2 regions of the Spirillospora sp. NPDC048824 genome follow, and region 1 is predicted to be linked to the other one. Evidence: riboswitches for the same ligand, from Rfam matches in the RefSeq annotation. Region 1 holds a riboswitch; the other holds the start of a gene.
What was found. A riboswitch is a leader RNA that binds a small molecule or an ion and turns the genes downstream of it on or off. The one in region 1 is predicted to bind cobalamin.

Region 1 (4,690 bases):
GGTGAGGCGGATGGCCTCGGCGGCCATGTCCACGTCGCCGGAATAGCCCTCGTTGAAGACCAGGTAGAGGACGCGCAGGACGGTCGCGACGTCGCCGGGCCGGTCGAACCGCACGCCGGAGACGGTGCGCTTGGCGCGGCTGATGCGCTGCGCCATGGTCGCCTCGGGCACCAGGTAGGCCTGGGCGATCTGGCGGGTGGTCAGGCCGCCGACGGCGCGCAGCGTGAGCGCGACCGCGGACGACGGCGTCAGCGACGGGTGGGCGCACAGGAAGTAGAGCTGGAGCGTGTCGTCGCGCTCGGGTGCGGGGCCGGGCGGCGGCTCCTCGTCGGCGGTGTCCTCACGCCGGCGGCGGGCCGCGTCCGCGCGGGCCGCGTCGAGGAACTTGCGCCAGGCCACGGTGACCAGCCAGCCCTTGGGATCGCGCGGCAGGTCGTCGGGCCAGACGCGGATCGCCTCGACCAGCGCGTCCTGGACGGCGTCCTCGGCCGCGGCGAAGTCGGCTCCGCGGCGGATGAGGATCGTCAGGACGTTCGGCGTGAGGCTCCGGAGCAGAACCTCGTTCACCCGAGATGACAGTCTGTGACGTCGGGCTGCGCGGTCAGGAGCGGCCGGACCTCCAGCCACTCGTGGATCGGCTCGCCGCCCGCCCCGGGAGCGGCCGACAGCTCGCCGGCCAGCTCGATCGCGCGCTCGTAACTGTCGACGTCGATCACCGTCCAGCCGGCGATGAGGTCCTTGGTCTCGGCGAACGGGCCGTCGGTGACGGGCGGACGGCCCTCGCCGTCGTAGCGGACCCACACCCCCTCGGGCGCGAGCGCCCGGCCGTCGACGTACTCGCCGTTCGCCTCCAGGCGGGAGGCGAAGTCCTCCATGTACTTCACGTGGGCCGAGATCTCCTCAGGCGTCCACTTGTCCATCGGCACGTCGTTGACCGAGGCGGGAGCGCCGCGGTAGTGCTTGAGCAGCAGGTACTTGGCCATCGTGATTCTCCTAAGTGCTGGTGCCACCCTCGTGCTCGCCCTCACCACGGGGACGAAGCCGGTCACGGGTTCTCGACATCGCCGTCCCGACCATTCTGGCCCTCTGGACGAGCCGCCTCGCGTCCGCAGCGGCCCGCGCCCTCAGCGCCGACCTCTCATCGTGCGGCTCATCCGATGTTCCATGCCGCCGAGCCCGTGTGTCAGTCTGTCGGCGTGATCATGGTGCGGCGGGTGTGGCTGATCCGGCATGGGCAGAGCGAGTCGAACGCCGGGCTGCCGACGAACGGGCCGGCAGCCTCTCCGCTGACCGCCCGCGGACGGGAGCAGGCCCAGCGGATGGCCGCGGCGTTCACCGCGCCGCCCGCCCTCATCGTCGGCTCGCCGTTCCTCCGCGCACAGGAGACCGCCCGGCCGACCGCCGAGCGGTTTCCCGAGGTGCCCTACGAGGAATGGCCCGTCCAGGAGTTCACGTTCCTGGGCGGGTTGCATGCGCCGAGGACCACGGGGGCGCAGCGGCGGCCCCTCGCCGACGACTACTGGGAACGACTCGACCCCGATTACGTCAACGAAGGTGACGGAGAGTCCTTCCGTGCGCTCATCACGCGGGCCCGTGCCTTCCTGGAGCGCCTCGCCGACCGTCCCGAGGACGGCCTGATCGCGGTCTTCTCGCACGGCCTCTTCATGAAGGCCGTGATGTGGTCGCTGCTCACCGGGGTCACCGACCCCGACGTGGCGGCGATGCGGGGCTTCCGCCATTTCAACGGCACGTGCGTCGTCCCCAACTGCGCCGTCGTCGAGCTGTGGCGTCCGAGCGGGGAGTACGGGCTCCGCGTCGTCGTCTGCGGCGGCACGATGCATCTGGCCGAGGCGTCCACGACTCAGGAGACCACTCCGTCCGCACACCTGGATTAGGTGCACGGGGCCGGTTCGCGGGCCGGGCGATAGACTCCTTTGTGCGGATGGTTCACCCGTGCCCTGTGGGGGTCCGGGTGTCGTAAGAGGGAACCCGGTGTGATTCCGGGACTGCCCCGCAGCGGTGAGCGGGAACGACCGCCGTCATCACGCACTGGGCCACGCGGCCTGGGAAGCGACGGCCAGTAGGACGCCTCGGAAGAGGCGGTGCCCGCGAGTCCGAAGACCTGCCTCCGCCCGCGCACCGGCCGGTGCGCGGTGGTCTGCGGCCTCGTGGGACGGTCTGCGGCGCGGGGTTCGCCGTGCGCTCGTCCTTCCGAAGGCCGCCTGTGGCACAGCGAGGGAAGCCGCCATGAGCACGACCATCCTCGGATATCCCCGAATCGGGGCCCGCCGGGAACTGAAGTTCGCCACCGAGGACTACTGGGCGGGACGCGCCGACGCCGACGCGCTCGCGAAGGCCGGCGCCGAACTGCGCGCGACGGTCTGGAACGAGTTGCGCGACGCCGGCCTGGACGCCGTCCCGTCGAACACGTTCTCGTTCTACGACCAGATGCTCGACGCGAGCGTGCTGGTCGACGCCGTCCCGGACCGGTACCGGCATCTGACCGGGTTCGACCGCTACTTCGCGATGGCGCGCGGCGTCCAGGACGTCCCGCCGCTTGAGATGACCAAGTGGTTCGACACGAACTACCACTACATCGTCCCGGAGCTGGGGCCCGGCACCAGGTTCCGGCTGGCCGAGGGGGCGGCGGCCAAGCCGCTGGCGGAGTACCGGGAGGCCAAGGCGCTCGGCGTCGAGACGCGGCCGGTGCTCGTCGGCCCGCTGACCTACCTGCTTCTGGCCAAGCCCGAGGCGGGCGCGCCCGAGGGGTTCCGTCCGCTCGATCTGCTCGACGGGCTCGTCGACGTGTACGCCGAGGTGCTGGAACGCCTGGCGGGCGCGGGGGCGGAGTGGGTGCAGCTGGACGAGCCCGCCCTGGTCGCGGACCGCAGCGAGGAGGAGATCGGCGCGCTGGCGCGGGCGTACGCGCGGCTGGGGCGGCTGACCAGCAGGCCCCGGCTGATGGTCGCCACCTACTTCGGGACGATCGGGGCGGACGCGCTGCGCACCCTGGCCGGCGGCCGGGTCGAGGCGATCGGCCTGGACTTCGCCGCCGGGCCCGGCAACGTCGACGTGCTCGCCTCGGTCGGCGGGCTGCCGCGCAAGACGCTCGTGGCGGGCGTCGTGGACGGCCGCAACGTGTGGCGCGCCGACCAGCGGCGGGCCAGGGCCGTCTGCGCGTCGCTGCTCGGGCTCGTCGACCAGGTGGTGGTGAGCACGTCCTGCTCGCTGCTGCACGTCCCGATCGACCTGGACTCCGAGACGTCGCTGAACGGCGGCGTCCGGGGCCGGCTCGCGTTCGCCCGGCAGAAGGTCGCCGAGGTCGTCGCGCTCGGCCGGGCGCTGCGCGAGGACGTCCCGGCCCCGGCCGACGCGCCGGCGCCGGCCGCGCGCGTCGACCGGGCCGTCCGGGAACGGCTGGGGTCGATCGGCGACACGCGCCGCGGCGACCGCGCCGCCCGGTTCGCCGCCCAGCGGGACGCCCTGGGGCTGCCGGAACTGGCCACGACGACGATCGGTTCGTTCCCGCAGACCCCCGAGATCCGCCGGGCCCGCGCCGACCGCCGCGCCGGGCGTATCACCGCCGACGCCTACGAGCGGGCGATGAAGGACGAGATCGCCCGCGTCATCGCGCTGCAGGAGGACCTGGGGCTGGACGTCCTCGTGCACGGCGAACCCGAGCGCAACGACATGGTGCAGTACTTCGCCGAGCAGCTCGACGGGTACGCGGCGACCGAGCACGGGTGGGTGCAGTCGTACGGGTCGCGGTACGTCCGGCCGCCGATCCTGCACAGCGACGTCGCGCGTCCCCGTCCTATGACGGTGGAGTGGGCGACGTACGCGCAGTCGCTGACGGACAGGCCGGTGAAGGGGATGCTGACCGGCCCGGTCACCATGCTCGCCTGGTCGTTCGTCCGGGACGACCAGCCGCTCGCCGACACCGCCCGGCAGGTCGCGCTCGCCCTCCGCGACGAGATCGCCGACCTGGAGGCGGCCGGGATCAGGATCATCCAGGTGGACGAGCCCGCGCTGCGCGAGCTGCTGCCGCTGCGGGACGCCGACCGTCCCGCCTACCTGGACTGGGCGGTCGGCGCGTTCCGCCTCGCCACCTCGGGCGTCACCGACACCACGCAGATCCACACCCACATGTGCTACTCGGAGTTCGGCGAGATCATCGGGGCGATCGGGGCGCTGGACGCCGACGTCACCAGCGTCGAGGCGGCCCGCTCGCACATGGAACTGGTCGGCGACCTGCGCGCCGCCGGGTACGAGAACGGCATCGGGCCCGGCGTGTGGGACATCCACTCCCCGCGCGTCCCCGGCGCCGGGGAGATGGAGGAGAACCTGCGGCGCGCGCTGCGGGCCGTCGAGCCGGCGCGGCTGTGGGTGAACCCCGATTGCGGGTTGAAGACGCGCGCCTACCCGGAGACGGAGGCGTCACTGCGGAATCTGGTCACGGCGGCGCGGCGCGTGCGGGAGGACGTGGCCGGCTGACGGGTTCCACGTGGTCTGACCGTCCCCCCCGTACGGTCAGACCACGTGGACGTCGTCCAGCGCCTCGCAGAGTTGGACGACCTGCTCGCACGCCTCGGTGATGTCGGTGACCGGAAGTCCTCCGCTTTCGCCGGAGCCGGCGCGCCAGCGGAACATCGCGTCCTCGCACCACACCTTCAGGTCGCCGTACCCGGAC
Region 2 (4,690 bases), on a different contig from region 1:
ACCGGTCGGGTAATCACAGTAATCCTGTAATCACCCGACCGGTAGCGAAATGATCAACTCTTGGGCGCCGCTGAACGTCGCAGCCACGCGACCGCGCCGGCGGCCCCCGCGATGACGAGCCCGATCAGCCCGATCCACAGCCAGCCCGACGAGGTGCCCGAATCCTCGGCGGACGTGGCGTTCGCCGGGGAGGACTCGGGGGACCCGGCCGGGGGCTGGGCGCCGGCACCGGGCGAGTCGCCGGCTGCGTCACCCAGCGCCTTGGCGGGCGAGCCCTCCACGGTGAACGTGTAGGCGTCCTGCACAGGATGGCCGTCCGCGGACACGACACGCCAGGCCACCGTGTACTCGCCGTTGGGCAGCGTGCCGCCGAGCCGCTGCGTGACCTTGTTGTCGACCGCGCGCGGCTCCCCGGACTGGACCTGCTTCTCGGACGCGTCCGTCACGATCACCCGCGGCAGCCGCACCGGTTCCGAATACGTCAGGACGATCTGGGACGGCGCCTTGACCGTCGAATCCTCCTCCGGGTCGGCGGACGTCAGCGCGGTGTGCGCGGACGCCGGGGCCGCGGACATCGCCAGTACCAGCCCCGCGGCCGCGGCGCCCGCCGCGGACCGCCTCACGGCGTTCATGACGGGGTGCGTGAAGGTGTGCATCTCGGCATTCCTTTCGAGGTGGGTCATGCCCGGCTCCGGGCGCGGGTCAGGCCGAGTCCGCCGACGCCTTCTCGGCGGTCTTCGGGTTGGCGGTGACGTGCGCGGACGCGGCCGTCGCCAGCCCGAGCACGGATATGGCGGACAGGGAAGCGACCGCGCCCACCCTGCGGGCATGCGGGACGAAGGACATGACGGAACTCCGTTCGAGTCGTACGAGAAGAAGCCGGAAACGCCGCTGAATCGGCGTCCGGTGACGTACGGCGCTCGCCTCAGATGCGGGCGAGCGCCCTCGAACGCGGCGGGGGACCCCGCCGGAGGACCTGGTGCCGCAGCACACGGCCGATGGCCATGACGGCGGCCGACGCCGGTACCACGGGGGTACGGCGCGGAGGCGCCGCGGGTTCAACGGCCGGCAGGGCGACCAGGAGCCGGATCGGGCGGTCCGCCATGGCGGCGACCCGCCGGGCCAGCGACCATGCGGCCCGCTCGCCGCGCCGCAGCCACCACGCCGCCACCAGCGCGGCCACGGTGTGCGCGAGCGTCATCGCCGTCCCGCCCGTGCCGTGCGCGACCGGCAGCATCACGTCCGGACCGGCCGGCGCCGCCCCGCCCATCGCCGCGTGCATCTCCGCCGAGTGCCGCTGGATCGGCTCGGACGCGGCCGTGAACAGGGCGTGCAGAGCGAACTGGCCGCCGAGGAGGCCGCCGAGGATCGTCGCCAGCGAGCGTTCGTGGCCGACCAGCATGAACGTCACGCCCAGCACGGCGCAGAATCCCGCGACCGCCGCCCAGGCCGCAACCGTCCCCGACGCGAGCACGTGCCCCGTGATCGCAAGCGTGACGCACACGGTGGCGAACACCACCGCGCGGGCGGTTCGCAGAGCGGAGTGCGGGGCATGCGGGGACATGGCGCGACCATCCTCCCACCCGGGTCGCCGTCCACGCATCCGCCCCTTGCCACCTTTCAGACCCGCCCAACATCTTGGGGTTGCGCAAAGATCGTCATCTAGATGTAGGGTTCAATCCCGTGCTGGTTCGCCCCCGCCGTTTCGCGGCGGGGGCGACGCGAGAGGGAACCCGGTGCGAGTCCGGGACTGCCCCGCAGCGGTGAGCGGGAACGACCGCCGTCATGAAGCACTGGGCCCACGCGGCCCGGGAAGCGACGGCCAGTAGGACGCCTCGGAAGAGGCGGCGCCCGCGAGTCCGAAGACCTGCCCGCACGGTGTCCGGGACGCGTCCCGGACCGACACGTCCAGGCTTCGCGGGTGGGCCGGGGACGGAGCGCGGCGTGCCCCGGTGGGGACGGCTCGCGTCCCGTTCGCATGCCTCCGCGAGGCGGCTTGCGAGGGGAGAAGCACGTGACACAGGACCTGGCCGCGCCGCCGGCACCGGCGCCGCCCGCCGAGATCACCGCCGAGGCGGAGATCGCCGCCGAGGTCGAGGCGGCCTGCGACGGGGTACCGGGCGCCGACGCGGGACGGGTGCTGGCCGCCGTCCGCGCCTCCGGCGGGATGGACGCGGCGGCGCTGCGGGACCTCGCGATCGGCGAGGCCGGCGCGCTGGTGCCCGCCGAACCCGGCTACTCCCGGGTCGCCGCGCGGCTGCTCGGCACCAGGATCCGGGACGAGGCGGCCGCCGCCGGTGTCCGGACGTTCGCCGAATCCGTCGCCGCCGCGCACCGGGAAGGCCTCCTGGCCGACGCCCCGGCCGCGTTCGCCGCCGCCCACGCGCCGGCGCTCAACGCCCTCATCGACGAGCCGGCCGACGACCGCTTCGAGTACTTCGGGCTCCGCACCCTCTACGACCGGTACCTGCTGCGGCATCCGCGGACACGGCTCGTCCTCGAACGCCCCCAGCACTTCCTCCTGCGCGTGGCGTGCGGCCTCGCCGACACCGTGGACGATGCCGCCGAGCTGTACGGCCTGCTCAGCACGCTGTCGTACCTGCCGAGCTCGCCGACGCTGTTCAACTCCGCCGCCCGGCGCCCCCAGCTGTCGTCCTGCTTCCTGCTCGACTCGCCGCGCGACGAGCTGGAGTCGATCTACGAGCGGTACGGGCAGGTCGCGCGGCTCAGCAAGTACGCGGGCGGCATCGGGATCTCGTGGACGAAGGTCCGGTCGCGGGGCTCGCTGATCCGCGGCACCAACGGGCACTCGAACGGGATCGTCCCGTGGCTGCGCACGCTCGACTCGTCCGTCGCCGCCGTCAACCAGGGCGGACGCCGCAAGGGCGCGGCGTGCGTGTACCTGGAGCCGTGGCACGCCGACGTCGAGGAGTTCCTGGAGCTGCGCGACAACACCGGCGAGGACGCGCGCCGCACCCACAACCTCAACCTCGCCAACTGGATCCCGGACGAGTTCATGCGCCGCGTCGAGGACGACGCGACATGGTCGCTGTTCGACCCGAAGGAGGTCCCCGAGCTGGCCGACCTGTGGGGCGACGCGTTCGACGCGGCGTACCGGACGGCCGAGAAGGAGGGCCGGTACGTCCGGCAGATCCCGGCCCGCAAGCTGTACGGGCGGATGATGCGGACCCTCGCCGAGACGGGCAACGGATGGATGACGTTCAAGGACGCCGCCAACCGCGCCTGCAACCAGACCGCCGAACCGGGGGAGACCGTCCACCTCTCCAACCTGTGCACGGAGATCCTGGAGGTGACGAGCGACGGTGAGGCGGCCGTGTGCAACCTCGGGTCGGTGAACCTGGCCGCGCACGTCGGCGCGTCCGGCATGGACTGGGCGCGGCTCCGCGCGACCGTCCGCACCGCCGTCCGGTTCCTGGACCGCACCATCGACCGCGGCTTCTACCCGACGCCCGAGGCGGAGGCGGCGAACGGCAAGTGGCGGCCGATCGGCCTGGGCGTGATGGGCCTGGCCGACGTCTTCTTCACGCTCCGCCTGCCGTTCGACTCGCCGGAGGCCCGCGAGCTGTCGACGCGCATCTCCGAGGAGATCGCGCTGGCGGCCTACGACGCGTCCGCCGACCTGGCCGCCGCGCACGGACCGCTGCCCGCCTACGACCGGACGCGCACGGCCCGCGGCCGGCTCCACCTCGACCATTTCCCGGACGCGGCGCCGACCCGTCCCGCCGAATGGGAGCGGCTGCGGGCGCGCGTCGCCGAGGTCGGGCTCCGCAACTCGCTGCTGATCGCGATCGCGCCGACCGCCACGATCGCGTCGATCGCGGGCTGCTACGAGTGCATTGAGCCGCAGGTGTCCAACCTGTTCAAGCGCGAGACGCTGTCCGGGGAGTTCCTGCAGATCAACGGCTACCTGGTGGACGACCTGAAGTCGCTCGGCCTCTGGACGCCGCCGGTCCGCGAGGCGATCAAGAGGGCGAACGGCTCCGTCCAGGGCATCGCCGGCCTTCCCGACGAGATGCGGACCCTCTACCGGACGGCCTGGGAACTGCCGCAGAAGGCGCTGATCGACCTCGCCGCCGCTCGCACCCCGTACATCGACCAGTCCCACTCGCTGAACCTGTTCATGGAGACGCCGACCATCGGCAAGCTCTCCTCGATGTACGCCTACGCGTGGCGGCGCGGCCTCAAGACGACCTACTACCTGCGCTCCCGCCCGGCCACCCGGATCGCGCAGACGACCGTCGCCCAGACCGCGGGCACGCAGACCACTGGCACGCAGACCGCTGGGGCCGCGTGCTCCCTGGAGAACCCCGAGACCTGCGAGGCGTGCCAGTGAGCGCGCGAACAGAAGGAAGCGGCATGCTGCTCGACCCCGGTATGGACCTGACCCTGCGGCCCATGCGCTACCCCGGCTTCTACGAGCGCTACCGCGCCGCGATCCGCAACACGTGGACGGTCGAGGAGGTCGACCTCGCGTCCGACCTCGTGGACCTCGCCCGCCTCACGCCCGCCGAGGTGCATCTCGTCAACCGCCTGGTCGCGTTCTTCGCCACCGGAGACTCGATCGTGGCGAACAACCTGGTGCTCAACCTCTACAAGCACGTGAACGCTCCGGAGGCCCGGCTCTACCTGTCCCGGCAGCTGTACGAGGAGGCCGTCCACGTTCAGTTCT

Region 2: another riboswitch for cobalamin. It lies ahead of ACGFIS_RS12080 (ribonucleoside-diphosphate reductase subunit alpha); the one in region 1 lies ahead of metE (5-methyltetrahydropteroyltriglutamate--homocysteine S-methyltransferase).

Annotation. Positions count from the first base shown of each region.
Region 1 is NZ_JBICUS010000006.1:154,503-159,192, reverse strand. Features, by position in the region: gene ACGFIS_RS13940 (RNA polymerase sigma factor) at 1-567, opposite strand, end outside; gene ACGFIS_RS13935 (YciI family protein) at 564-983, opposite strand; gene ACGFIS_RS13930 (histidine phosphatase family protein) at 1,203-1,895, shown strand; cobalamin riboswitch at 1,927-2,145, shown strand; gene metE (5-methyltetrahydropteroyltriglutamate--homocysteine S-methyltransferase) at 2,248-4,494, shown strand; gene ACGFIS_RS13920 (ATP-binding protein) at 4,531-4,690, opposite strand, start outside.
Region 2 is NZ_JBICUS010000005.1:193,270-197,959, reverse strand. Features, by position in the region: gene ACGFIS_RS12095 (copper resistance protein CopC) at 54-683, opposite strand; gene ACGFIS_RS12090 (hypothetical protein) at 703-846, opposite strand; gene ACGFIS_RS12085 (hypothetical protein) at 926-1,564, opposite strand; cobalamin riboswitch at 1,671-1,890, shown strand; gene ACGFIS_RS12080 (ribonucleoside-diphosphate reductase subunit alpha) at 2,015-4,354, shown strand; gene ACGFIS_RS12075 (ribonucleotide-diphosphate reductase subunit beta) at 4,378-4,690, shown strand, end outside.